DNA from 2 places in the Kitasatospora sp. NPDC001132 genome. Region 2 is predicted to be linked to the other one. Evidence: riboswitches for the same ligand, from Rfam matches in the RefSeq annotation. Region 2 holds a riboswitch; the other holds the start of a gene.
What was found. Region 2 has a riboswitch for thiamine pyrophosphate ahead of ACWDBE_RS19200 (purine-cytosine permease family protein). Riboswitches for the same ligand answer to the same signal wherever they lie in the genome.
Positions count from the first base shown of each region.

Region 1: linked by a shared signal. The riboswitch ahead of thiO (glycine oxidase ThiO) and the one ahead of ACWDBE_RS19200 (purine-cytosine permease family protein) in region 2 are both predicted to bind thiamine pyrophosphate.

Region 1 is NZ_JBSFKF010000003.1:9,536-14,403, reverse strand. It holds gene pknB (Stk1 family PASTA domain-containing Ser/Thr kinase) at 1-830, opposite strand, end outside; gene ACWDBE_RS04465 (thiazole synthase) at 960-1,757, opposite strand; gene thiS (sulfur carrier protein ThiS) at 1,761-2,015, opposite strand; gene thiO (glycine oxidase ThiO) at 2,012-3,196, opposite strand; TPP riboswitch at 3,191-3,303, opposite strand; gene ACWDBE_RS04450 (NAD(P)/FAD-dependent oxidoreductase) at 3,465-4,670, shown strand; gene ACWDBE_RS04445 (Rv2175c family DNA-binding protein) at 4,713-4,868, shown strand, end outside.
Region 2 is NZ_JBSFKF010000013.1:6,742-11,609, reverse strand. It holds gene ACWDBE_RS19215 (MerR family transcriptional regulator) at 1-60, opposite strand, end outside; tRNA gene ACWDBE_RS19210 (tRNA-Ser) at 187-277, opposite strand; gene ACWDBE_RS19205 (trypsin-like peptidase domain-containing protein) at 342-2,132, opposite strand; TPP riboswitch at 2,353-2,497, shown strand; gene ACWDBE_RS19200 (purine-cytosine permease family protein) at 2,490-3,908, shown strand; gene ACWDBE_RS19195 (glycerophosphodiester phosphodiesterase) at 4,056-4,868, shown strand, end outside.

The DNA of each region.
Region 1 (4,868 bases), on a different contig from region 2:
AGCAGCTCGACCGCGTCGTACGGACGGGCGTCGGCGGACCGGGCGCAGGCGCCGGCCACGATCGCGTCCAGCTCGGGGCCCACGGCGGGGGCGACCAGCGACGGGGCCGGGACGTCCTCGTGCAGGTGCTTGTACATGACCTGGACGGGGTTGTCGCCGGTGTGCGGGCGGTGGCCGGTGAGCATCTCGTACAGCAGGATGCCGGCCGCGTAGACGTCCACCCGCTGGTCGGTGGGGGTGTCCGGGAGGATCTGCTCGGGAGCCAGGTAGGAGACGGTGCCCAGGACGGTGCCGCCGGTGGCGGTGGTGGTCGAGGTGGGCGCGCCGTCGGCGGTGCCGAGCACCCGGACCAGACCGAAGTCGGCGACCTTGACCAGGCCGCCCTCGGTGATCAGCACGTTCTCGGGCTTGACGTCGCGGTGGACCAGCCCGGCCCTGTGGGCAGCGCCGAGTGCGGCCAGCACCGGCTCCAGCACGTCCAGCGCGGCCCGGACGGACAGCGCGCCGCGGTCGCGCAGCAGGTCGCGCAGGGTGCGGCCGGGCACGTACTCCATGGCGAGGAAGACGTGGCCGCCGTCCGCGCCCTGGTCGAAGACGTTGACCACGTTGGGGTGGGTGAGCTTGGCGACCGCCTTGGCCTCGCGGATGAAGCGGGCGGTGAAGCCCTCGTCCCCGGCCAGCGAGGGGTGCATCACCTTGAGCGCGACCACCCGGTCCAGGCGGGTGTCGGTGCCCCGGTAGACGGTGGACATCCCGCCGGTCGCGATGCGCTGCTCGACCCGGTACCGGTTGTCGAGCAGGCTGCCGATCAGGGGGTCGTGCAGTGCCATGTCCACCCGGTGAGTCTAGTGCCGCCGGGCGGAGCCGGGCCCGGAGGACACCGCCTCCGGGCCCGGCTGTGCCCTGCTTGTGACACGGCTTCGCGCCGCGGGGGCCGGTGCCGTGGGCGTGCCGGGCGCTCAGAACGCGGGGCGCTCGCGGGTGTCCAGGTCGGCCCGGCCGGCCATCGCGGAGGAGGCCTCGGCGTGGAAGCGGCGCGGGATGCGGCCGGCCCGGTGGGCGAGCCGGCCCGCCTCGGCGGCGTGCCGCATCGCCTCGGCCATCAGCACCGGGTCCTGAGCCCTGGTCACCGCGGAGGCGAGCATCACCGCGGCGCAGCCCAGCTCCATCGCCAGTGCCACGTCGGAGGCGGTGCCGGCGCCCGCGTCCAGGATCACCGGGACGCCGGCGCCCTCCACGATCAGCTGGAAGTTGTGCGGGTTGCGGATGCCCAGGCCCGAGCCGATCGGCGAGCCCAGCGGCATGATGGCCGCGCAGCCGACGTCCTCCAGCTTGCGCGCCAGCACCGGGTCGTCATTGGTGTACGGCAGGACGGTGAAGCCGTCGTCGACGAGCGTCTCGGCGGCGTCCAGCAGCTCGATCGGGTCGGGCAGCAGGGTGCGCTCGTCGGCGATCACCTCCAGCTTGACCCAGTCGGTGCCGAGCGCCTCGCGGGCCAGTCGCGCGGTCAGCACGGCCTCGCCGGCGGTGAAGCAGCCGGCTGTGTTGGGCAGCACCCGGACGCCGTTGCGGGTCAGCACGTCCAGTACGGAGCCCTGGGTGCCGGCGTCGACCCGGCGCATCGCGACGGTGGTCAGCTCGGTGCCGGAGGCGAGCAGCGCGCGCTCCAGGACCTCCAGGCTGGGGGCGCCGCCGGTGCCCATGATCAGCCGGGAGGAGAAGGACGTCCCGGCGATGGTGAGAAGGTCGTCGGCCATGGTTCAGCCTCCCTGGACGGCGGTGAGGATCTCGATCCGGTCGCCGGTGTCCAGCGCCGTCGCGGGCCACGAACCGCGCGGCACCACGGCCTCGTTGAGCGCGGCGGCGACGCCGGTGTTGGCGGCGCTGACGGAGGCCACCACCTCGGCGAGGGTGGTCCCGGCGGACAGCCGGCGGGGCTCGCCGTTGACGGTCAGGGTGATCTCGGTCGGGGCGGTCCCGTTCTGCGGGGTCCCGTTCCGGGTGGTCTCGGTCATGCGGAGGCCTTCGTCGTGGAGCGGTCGGGGGAGAAGCGCAGGGGCGTGAACGGCCTTGCGAGCTCGGGGACTTCGCCGGTGGCCAGGTACTCGGAGACCAGGTCGGCGGTCACCGGGGTGAGCAGCACGCCGTTGCGGTGGTGGCCGGTGGCGGCGACCAGCCCGGGCAGCGAGGTCGGGCCCAGCAGCGGGGCGTTGTCCGGTGATCCCGGGCGCAGCCCGGCCGAGGTCTCCAGCAGCGGGAGTTCGGTGATGCCCGGGACCAACTCGTGGGCGTCGCGCAGGAGTTCGTACACCCCGCCGGCGGTGACGGTGGTGTCGTAGCCCTGCTCCTCGGTGGTCGCGCCGACCACCAGCTCGCCGTTCTCGCGCGGCACCAGGTACACGTGCCGGCCGCGGACGACGGCACGGACGTTGCGGGACAGGAACGGACGGTAGGCGTCAGGGACGCGCAGCCGCAGCACCTGCCCCTTCACCGGGCGGATCGCGGGCAGCACCCCCTCGGGCAGGCCGGGCAGCCGGTGGCTGTGCGGGCCGGCGGCGAGCACGACCTGTTCGGCGCCCACCGTCTCCCCGGTGCTCAGGCGGGCGCCGGTCGCCCGGCCGTTCCCGACCAGCAGCTCGACGGCTTCGGCCCGGTGGAACAGGACCCCGGCGCCCTCGCAGGCGAAGACCAGGGCGTCCAGCAGCCGGCGGCCGTCCACCTGGTGGTCCTCGGCCACGTGCAGGCCGCCGCGCACCCCGGGGGCGAGCATCGGCTCCAGCTTGCGGGCCTCCCGGCCGGTCAGCCAGCCGGAGTCCAGGCCGAGGCGCTGGTGGAAGGCGTGCAGTTCGCGCAGTTCCGCGCGGTCGTCGGAGTCCAGCGCGACGGCGAGCGTGCCGCAGCGGCGGTAGCCGGTGTCCCGGCCGCCGCCGGCCTCGGTGAGCTCGGCGGCGAAGTCCGCGTACCGCTCGTTCGAGGCCATGCCGAGGCGCAACAGCGGCTCCTCGCCGTACTGCAGCTCGGTGACCGGGGCGAGCATGCCGGCCGCGACCCGGGCCGCGCCGCCGCCGGGGGAGGGGTCGACCACGGTCACGTTCCGCAGGCCGCGCTGGGCGGCGCGCCAGGCGATGGCGAGGCCGATGACGCCCCCGCCGATCACCAGCACGTCGGCGTGGGCGGGCGATGGCAAGCGTGACAAAGCTGCTCTTCTCCCTTCGCCGGTATGACCCGGATCAGGTTCGGACGGTCGCAGGCCGTGTCAGCCCGCCTCTCAGCCCGGTCCGCCGGGCTCCCGTGTGGTGCCCCCACCTTAACGCCGGGGGTCGGCCCGGCCGAAGGCCCGTACGCGGGGTGGACAGCGGCGCGGGAGGTGGGACCCGCCCGGCCGGAGGCCCGAACCGGGGAGGGACCGCCCGCACCCCCGGCCCACCCCCGGCCCCGCGGCCGCCGGTCGGCCGCTGAGTACAGTGACCGGCGTGGCAGAGCTGAGCGGAACGGATCAGGTGGTCGTCGTCGGAGCCGGGCTGGCCGGGGCGCAGTGCGCCCTCAAGCTGCGGCAGGGCGGTTGGCAGGGGCGGATCGTGCTGGTCGGCGAGGAGCCGCACGCGCCGTACGACCGGCCGCCGCTCTCCAAGGACGTGCTGCTCGGCAAGGCCGACTCCACCGCCCTGGACATCGACTACGGGCAGCTCGACATCGAGCTGCTCACCGGCCGCCGCGCCACCGGCCTCACCCCCGGCGTGCTGCACACCGACGGCGGCGACCTCCCGTACGGCTCGCTGGTGATCGCCACCGGCGCCGTGCCGCGCGCCCTGCCCGGCGCCGAGCGGGCGCACCTGCTGCACACCCTGGACGACGCCCTGGCGCTGCGTGCGCTGCTGCGCCCCGGGCTGCGGCTGGTGCTGGTCGGCGCGGGCTGGATCGGCGCCGAGGTGTCCACCGCGGCCCGCGCGGCCGGCTGCGAGGTGACGGTGGTCGAGGCCGGTCCGGCGCCGCTGCCCGGCGCGCTGCCGACGGAGATCGGCTCGGCGATGGCCGCCTGGTACGCCGCGGCCGGGATCGAGCTGCGCTGCGGCGTCGGCGTGGCCGCCGTGGAGCCCGGCGCGGTGCTGCTGGCGGACGGCTCGCACCTGCCCGCCGACGAGGTGGTGGTCGGCATCGGGGCCCGCCCCGCGACCGGCTGGCTGGCCGGCACCGGGGTCGAGCTGGACGCGACCGGCGCCGTCGTCGTGGACGGGCGGCTGCGCACCTCGGTGCCCGGCGTCTTCGCGGCGGGCGACTGCGTCAGCTACCCGTCGGCCCGGGCCGACGCCCGGCTGGCCGTCCAGCACTGGGACCACGCCCTGCAGTCCGGTGAGGCGGTGGCCGCCGCCGTCCTGGGCGCGGACGCGCCGGACTACGACCCGGTGCCGTACTTCTGGTCCGAGCAGTTCGGGCGGATGGTCCAGTACGCCGGCCGGCACGCCGAGGGCGACGTGCCGCTCTGGCGCGGCGGTCCGCAGGACGGCGAGTGGTCGGTGCTCTGGCTGCGCGACGGCGTGCCGAGCGCGCTGCTGGCCGTGGACCGGCCGCGCGACCTCACCCAGGGGCGCAGGCTGATCGAGCGCGGCACGGCGCTGGATCCGGTCCGCGCGGCCGACCCCGCGGTGCCGCTGAAGGCGGCCGTGGCGTAGGGCCGGGTGCGCGGCGGGCCGTCGAGGTGGCAGTCTGGTGCCGTGAGTGAGATCGATGCCAAGACTGACGCCCTGGTCCCCCAGTGGCTGTACCTGCCCGACATCTCCGAGCGGTGGGGTGTGCTGGTCACCGAGGTCCGCAACATGGTCAAGAAGGGTGACCTGATCGCGGTCCGCCGCGGTCCCAACAAGTCCCTG
Region 2 (4,868 bases):
GTGGCGCAGCATCCGTACCGACACCCGGCCGTGGCTGGCGAAGTCTCCGATGTTCAACATGGTGCGACCACTCCATCCCCTGCCACCGTGTCAGGGTCAACCCCGTTCGCCCACCACCCCCCGGGGAACGCGAAGGGCGGGTGCCGAACGATGTCGGCACCCGCCCTGAGCAGGTGGTTCTCCTATTGGCGGAGAGCGTGGGATTCGAACCCACGGTACGGGGTCACCGCACGACAGTTTTCAAGACTGTTCCCTTAGGCCGCTCGGGCAGCTCTCCAGGCGGAGGTCAGCCTAACGGGTCCGGAGGGGTTCGGTGCACACGTTTCCGCGCGGGCCGTGGGTTACTGGTCGCCCTCGCGCTGGCCGAGGGTGACCTTGGTGTTGAGGGTCTGGCCGTTGCGGGTGTACTCGACGTCGACGGTCTCGCCGGGCTTGTGCGTCCAGATCCGGCTGACCAGGGCGGGGCCGTTGTCGATCGGGACGCCGCCGAGCTTGGTGATGACGTCGCCCGGCTTGAGGCCGGCCTTGTCGGCCGCGCCGCCGGGGGTGACGGCGGGCTGCCCCTGGATGTCCTTGGTCTGGATCTGCGCGCCGTCGCCCTTGTAGTCGTCGTTGCGCAGCACGTCGAGCTTGGCGTAGACCGGCTTGCCGGTCTTGATCAGGGTGTCCGCGACCCACTTGGCCTGGTTGATCGGGATGGCGAAGCCCAGGCCGATGCTGCCGGCCCGGCCGTTGGCGGAGGCGTTGGACTGGATCGCCGAGTTGATGCCGATCACCGCGCCGCCGGAGTCCAGCAGCGGGCCGCCGGAGTTGCCGGGGTTGATCGAGGCGTCGGTCTGGAGGGCGTTCATGTACGAGGCCTGCGAGCCGGTGTCGTCGCCGGAGGCCACCGGGCGGTCCTTGGCGCTGATGATGCCGCTGGTGACGGTGGACTCCAGGCCGTACGGCGCGCCGATCGCGACGGTGGCGTCGCCGACGTTGACCTTGTCGGAGTCGGCCAGCGGTAGCGGGGCCAGCTTGCTCTTGGGCGGGTTGTCGATCTTGACCACGGCGACGTCGTAGCCCTCGGCGTGGCCCAGCACCGAGGCGCTGTAGGAGGTGCCGTCGGCGAACTTGACGGTCAGTTTGCCGCCGCTGAGGGTCGGCGCGACCACGTGGTTGTTGGTGAGGATGTGGCCCTCGGTGTCGAAGACGAAGCCGGTGCCGGTGCCCGACTCGCCGTTGCCCTGCGCCTTGATGGTGACGACGCTGGGCAGCGCCTTCTGCGCGATGGCGGCGATCGAGCCGGGGGCGGGCTCGTTCTTCTGGGTGTCGCTGGCCTGGACGGTGGTGCTGCGGTGGTCGTTCGCGGCGTTGCTGCTGTCGACGTGGTCGGCGACGGACACGCCGAGCGCGCCGCCGGCCAGGCCGGCGACCACCGCGACGGCCGCGATCAGGGCGACCAGGCCGCCGCGCTTCTTGCGCGGGCCGCCGTGGCCGCCGGGACCACCGGGGTAGTCCGCAGGGTAGCCGAGCGGGCCGGCCGGGCCTCCGGGGTAGCCGGCGCCGCCGGAGGTGGAGTCGTGGGTGGGGCCCCAGCCGCCGAGCGGCTGGCCGGCCCCGAAGGGGTGGTGGCCGTGCGCGGCGGGGGCGGCGGCCGGAGCGGCGCCGAAGCCCTCGTGCGCGCCGGCGGCGGGGACGCCGTGGGTCGGGGTGGCGTACGGGTTGCCGGCCGGCGGCAGGGCCGGGGCGGCGGGCGCGGCGGCGACCGGGGACGGCGGGGCGGGCGGCAGGACCGGCGGCGGCGCGTCGATGTAGCCGGTGGCCGGGTCGACGGCCGGCTCCTCCGCGACGGGCGCGGCGGGGGACTCCGGCGCCGGCACCTTGGTGAAGGCGACGGTGGGCTTGTGCCCACCCTCGGCCGGGACCCCCTCGGCCGGGACGCCCTCGGCCGGAACGGCGTCCACGGGCGGCGCCGCCTCGACGGCAGCGGTATCGGCGGCACCCGCCTCCGGCCCCGGCACCCGCCGGAAGGCCATGGTCGGCTGGTGCCCGCCCTGAGCGGGGCCTTCGGGAGCGGTCTCGGCCGCCCCCTGGCCGGCGGGCTGCTCCCCCTGCGGCCCGGCGGGCCCAACCTCGCGCTCGGTGCTCACGGACGACCTCCATAGCTGGCAGAACCAAGGACCATAGTTTTTCGCACTGCCGATTCGATTGCCGTAAGGACCCCTCTGAAGAACTCATAAGAATCCTTAGCCGGCACCGACGCCGGCACCGACGGCCGAGGCTCCCCTCCCCCCGCCGGGCGTCCCGCGATGCGGACCGTACGCCCTCGGCCTTGGGTGTCGGCCCCCGCGCCGGTTAGCCTGTCGCTCACAACTGACACGCGGGAGCTTGGACCCACCAGGCTGAGAGTGCGCATGTCGACCGTACGCCACGCGAGTGACGGACGTTCGAGGGGGCGCTGACCGCCGGAACCTGTCCGGGTAATGCCGGCGTAGGGAGTATCGGCCATGCCGCCTGCTTCGCCATCCTCTTCTTCGGGTGCGCCCGAGTCCAAGGGTTTCTCCGGGTCCACGCCCACGGCCGTCCTGGACCGCCCCCAGCGGGCCGATCACGTCGAGGCGCCCCTGGTGCTCGACACCGAGCCGCCGCGCACGCTGCGCTTCCGGGACCACTTCGCGCTCTGGATGAACCTGGGCGTCAGCCTGATCGGCTTCTCCACGGCCGCCACCGTGCTCGGCGCCCCCGGCAGCGAGCTGTCGCTGGCCGCCGCGGTGACCGCGATCACCGTCGGTACGGTCGTCGGCACGGCGATGCTCGGCCTGGCCTCGCTGATCGGCGCCCGCACCGGCGCCCCCGCGATGGCGAACCTGCGCGGGCTGTTCGGCACCCGGCTGTCGTACCTGCCGACGGTGCTGAACATCGTGCAGTGCATCGGCTGGGGCGTGTTCGAGCTGCTGACCATCTCGGCGGGCGCCCAGACCGTCGCCCACACCACCGGCTACCGCTGGCTGTTCGTCCTGCTCGCCGGCGCGCTGACCACCGTGCTGACCATCTGGCCGCTGGGCTCGATCGCGGTGCTGCGCCGCTTCGTGGCCGGGGCGGTCGCGGTGGCGATGGTGTACCTCACCGTCCAGCTGGGCCGCCAGGGCGTACCGGACCCGGGCGCGGGGAACTGGCACGGCTTCCTGGGCGCCACCGACGCGATGATCGCGGTGTCGGTCTCCTTCGTGCCGCTGGCCGCCGACTACACCCGGCACTCGCGCACCCCGCGCTCGGCGTTCTGGGGCAGCTTCTCCGGCTACACGATCGCCCAGGTCTGGTGCTACGTGCTCGGCCTGATGGCGCTGCTGCAGTCGGGCGGCGACCCGAACCGGATCTTCGACTCCTTCCTCGGGGTCTGGGCCGGCTGGCTGTTCCTGCTGGTGCTGGTGCTGCGCGAGACGGACCAGTCCTTCGCCAACGTGTACTCGACCGCGATGTCGGTGCAGAACCTGCTGCCGAAGGTGGACCGCCGGGTGCTCTCCGGCGCGATCGGCGTGCTGATCACCGTGCTGGCGCTGCAGATCGACGAGTTCACCGACACCTACTACGGCTTCCTCGGCCTGATCGGCTCGGTGTTCGTGCCGCTGCTGGCGGTGCTCGTCGTGGACTACTTCCTCGGCGCCGGCCGGCGCGGCTGGAACCTCTCCGCCGACGCGCCGTCCCGCTGGCTGATGCTGCTGCCGTGGGCGCTGGGCTTCGCCGTCTACCAGTTCATCGCGCCGACCAAGGTGGCCGACTGGTGGACGGACTTCTGGACCTCCGCCCAGGAGGCGCTGCACTTCACCCCGCGGGAGTGGACCTCGGCCTCGCTGTTCGCCTTCCTGGTGCCGGCCCTGGTCACCTGGGCGCTCACCCCGATCGGCCGCCGCGCCGCCCGGCCCTGACCGGACCTGACCTGACCGAACCGGCGCGGCGGAACACGGCAGAACACGCCCGAGCGCGACTGAGCACGCCTGAGCACGGCGAAGACGGCCCCACCGGTTGGGGCCGTCTTTGTCCGCGCTTCACTTCCGCCACCTATCGTTGGGCCTGTGACCAGCCCAGACCTGTCCTCGACGGCGGCGCGCACCGTGCCGACCGTCCAGGTGATCGCCCACCGCGGTTCCTCCCACGCCCTGCCCGAGCACACCCTCGCGGCCTACCGGCGCGCGCTCGACGAGGGCGCGGACGCGCTGGAGTGCGACGTCCGGGTCACCGCCGACGGCGCGCTGGTCTGCGTGCACGACCGCCGGATCGGCCGGGTCTCGAACGGCCGGGGCACCGTCTCGGCCATGACCCTCGCCGAGCTGGAGGCGTACGACTTCGGCGCCTGGAAGACCGGCCGCCCCAGCACCGACCCCGAGCTGCGCGGCGTGCTGCGGCTGGAGCGGCTGCTGGAGCTGGTGGTGGAGTGCGGCCGCCCGGTGGACCTGGCGATCGAGACCAAGCACCCGGTGCGCTTCCGCGGCCGGGTGGAGGCCGAGCTGCTGCGGACGCTGGAGCGGTTCAAGATCGGCGCGACCCGGGACGGCGGCCGCCCGTCCGCCCGGATCATGAGCTTCTCCTCGGTCGCGCTGGACCGGGTGGTCGCCGCCGCGCCGCAGTACCGGCGGGTCTTCCTGTTCGAGCGGACCCTGCCGCTGCTCGGCCGGCTGCGCGCGGGCTCGCCGCTACCGGGCGGGGCGCGGATCGCCGGCCCGGGCATCGAACTGGTGCGGGCCCGCCCGCAGCTGGTGACCCGGCTGCGGGAGCTGGGGCACGAGGTGCACGTGTGGACGGTGGACGAGCCGGCCGACGTCGAGCTCTGCCTGGAGCTCGGGGTGTCCGCGATCATCACCAACCGGCCCGCGGAGGTGCTGGCGCAG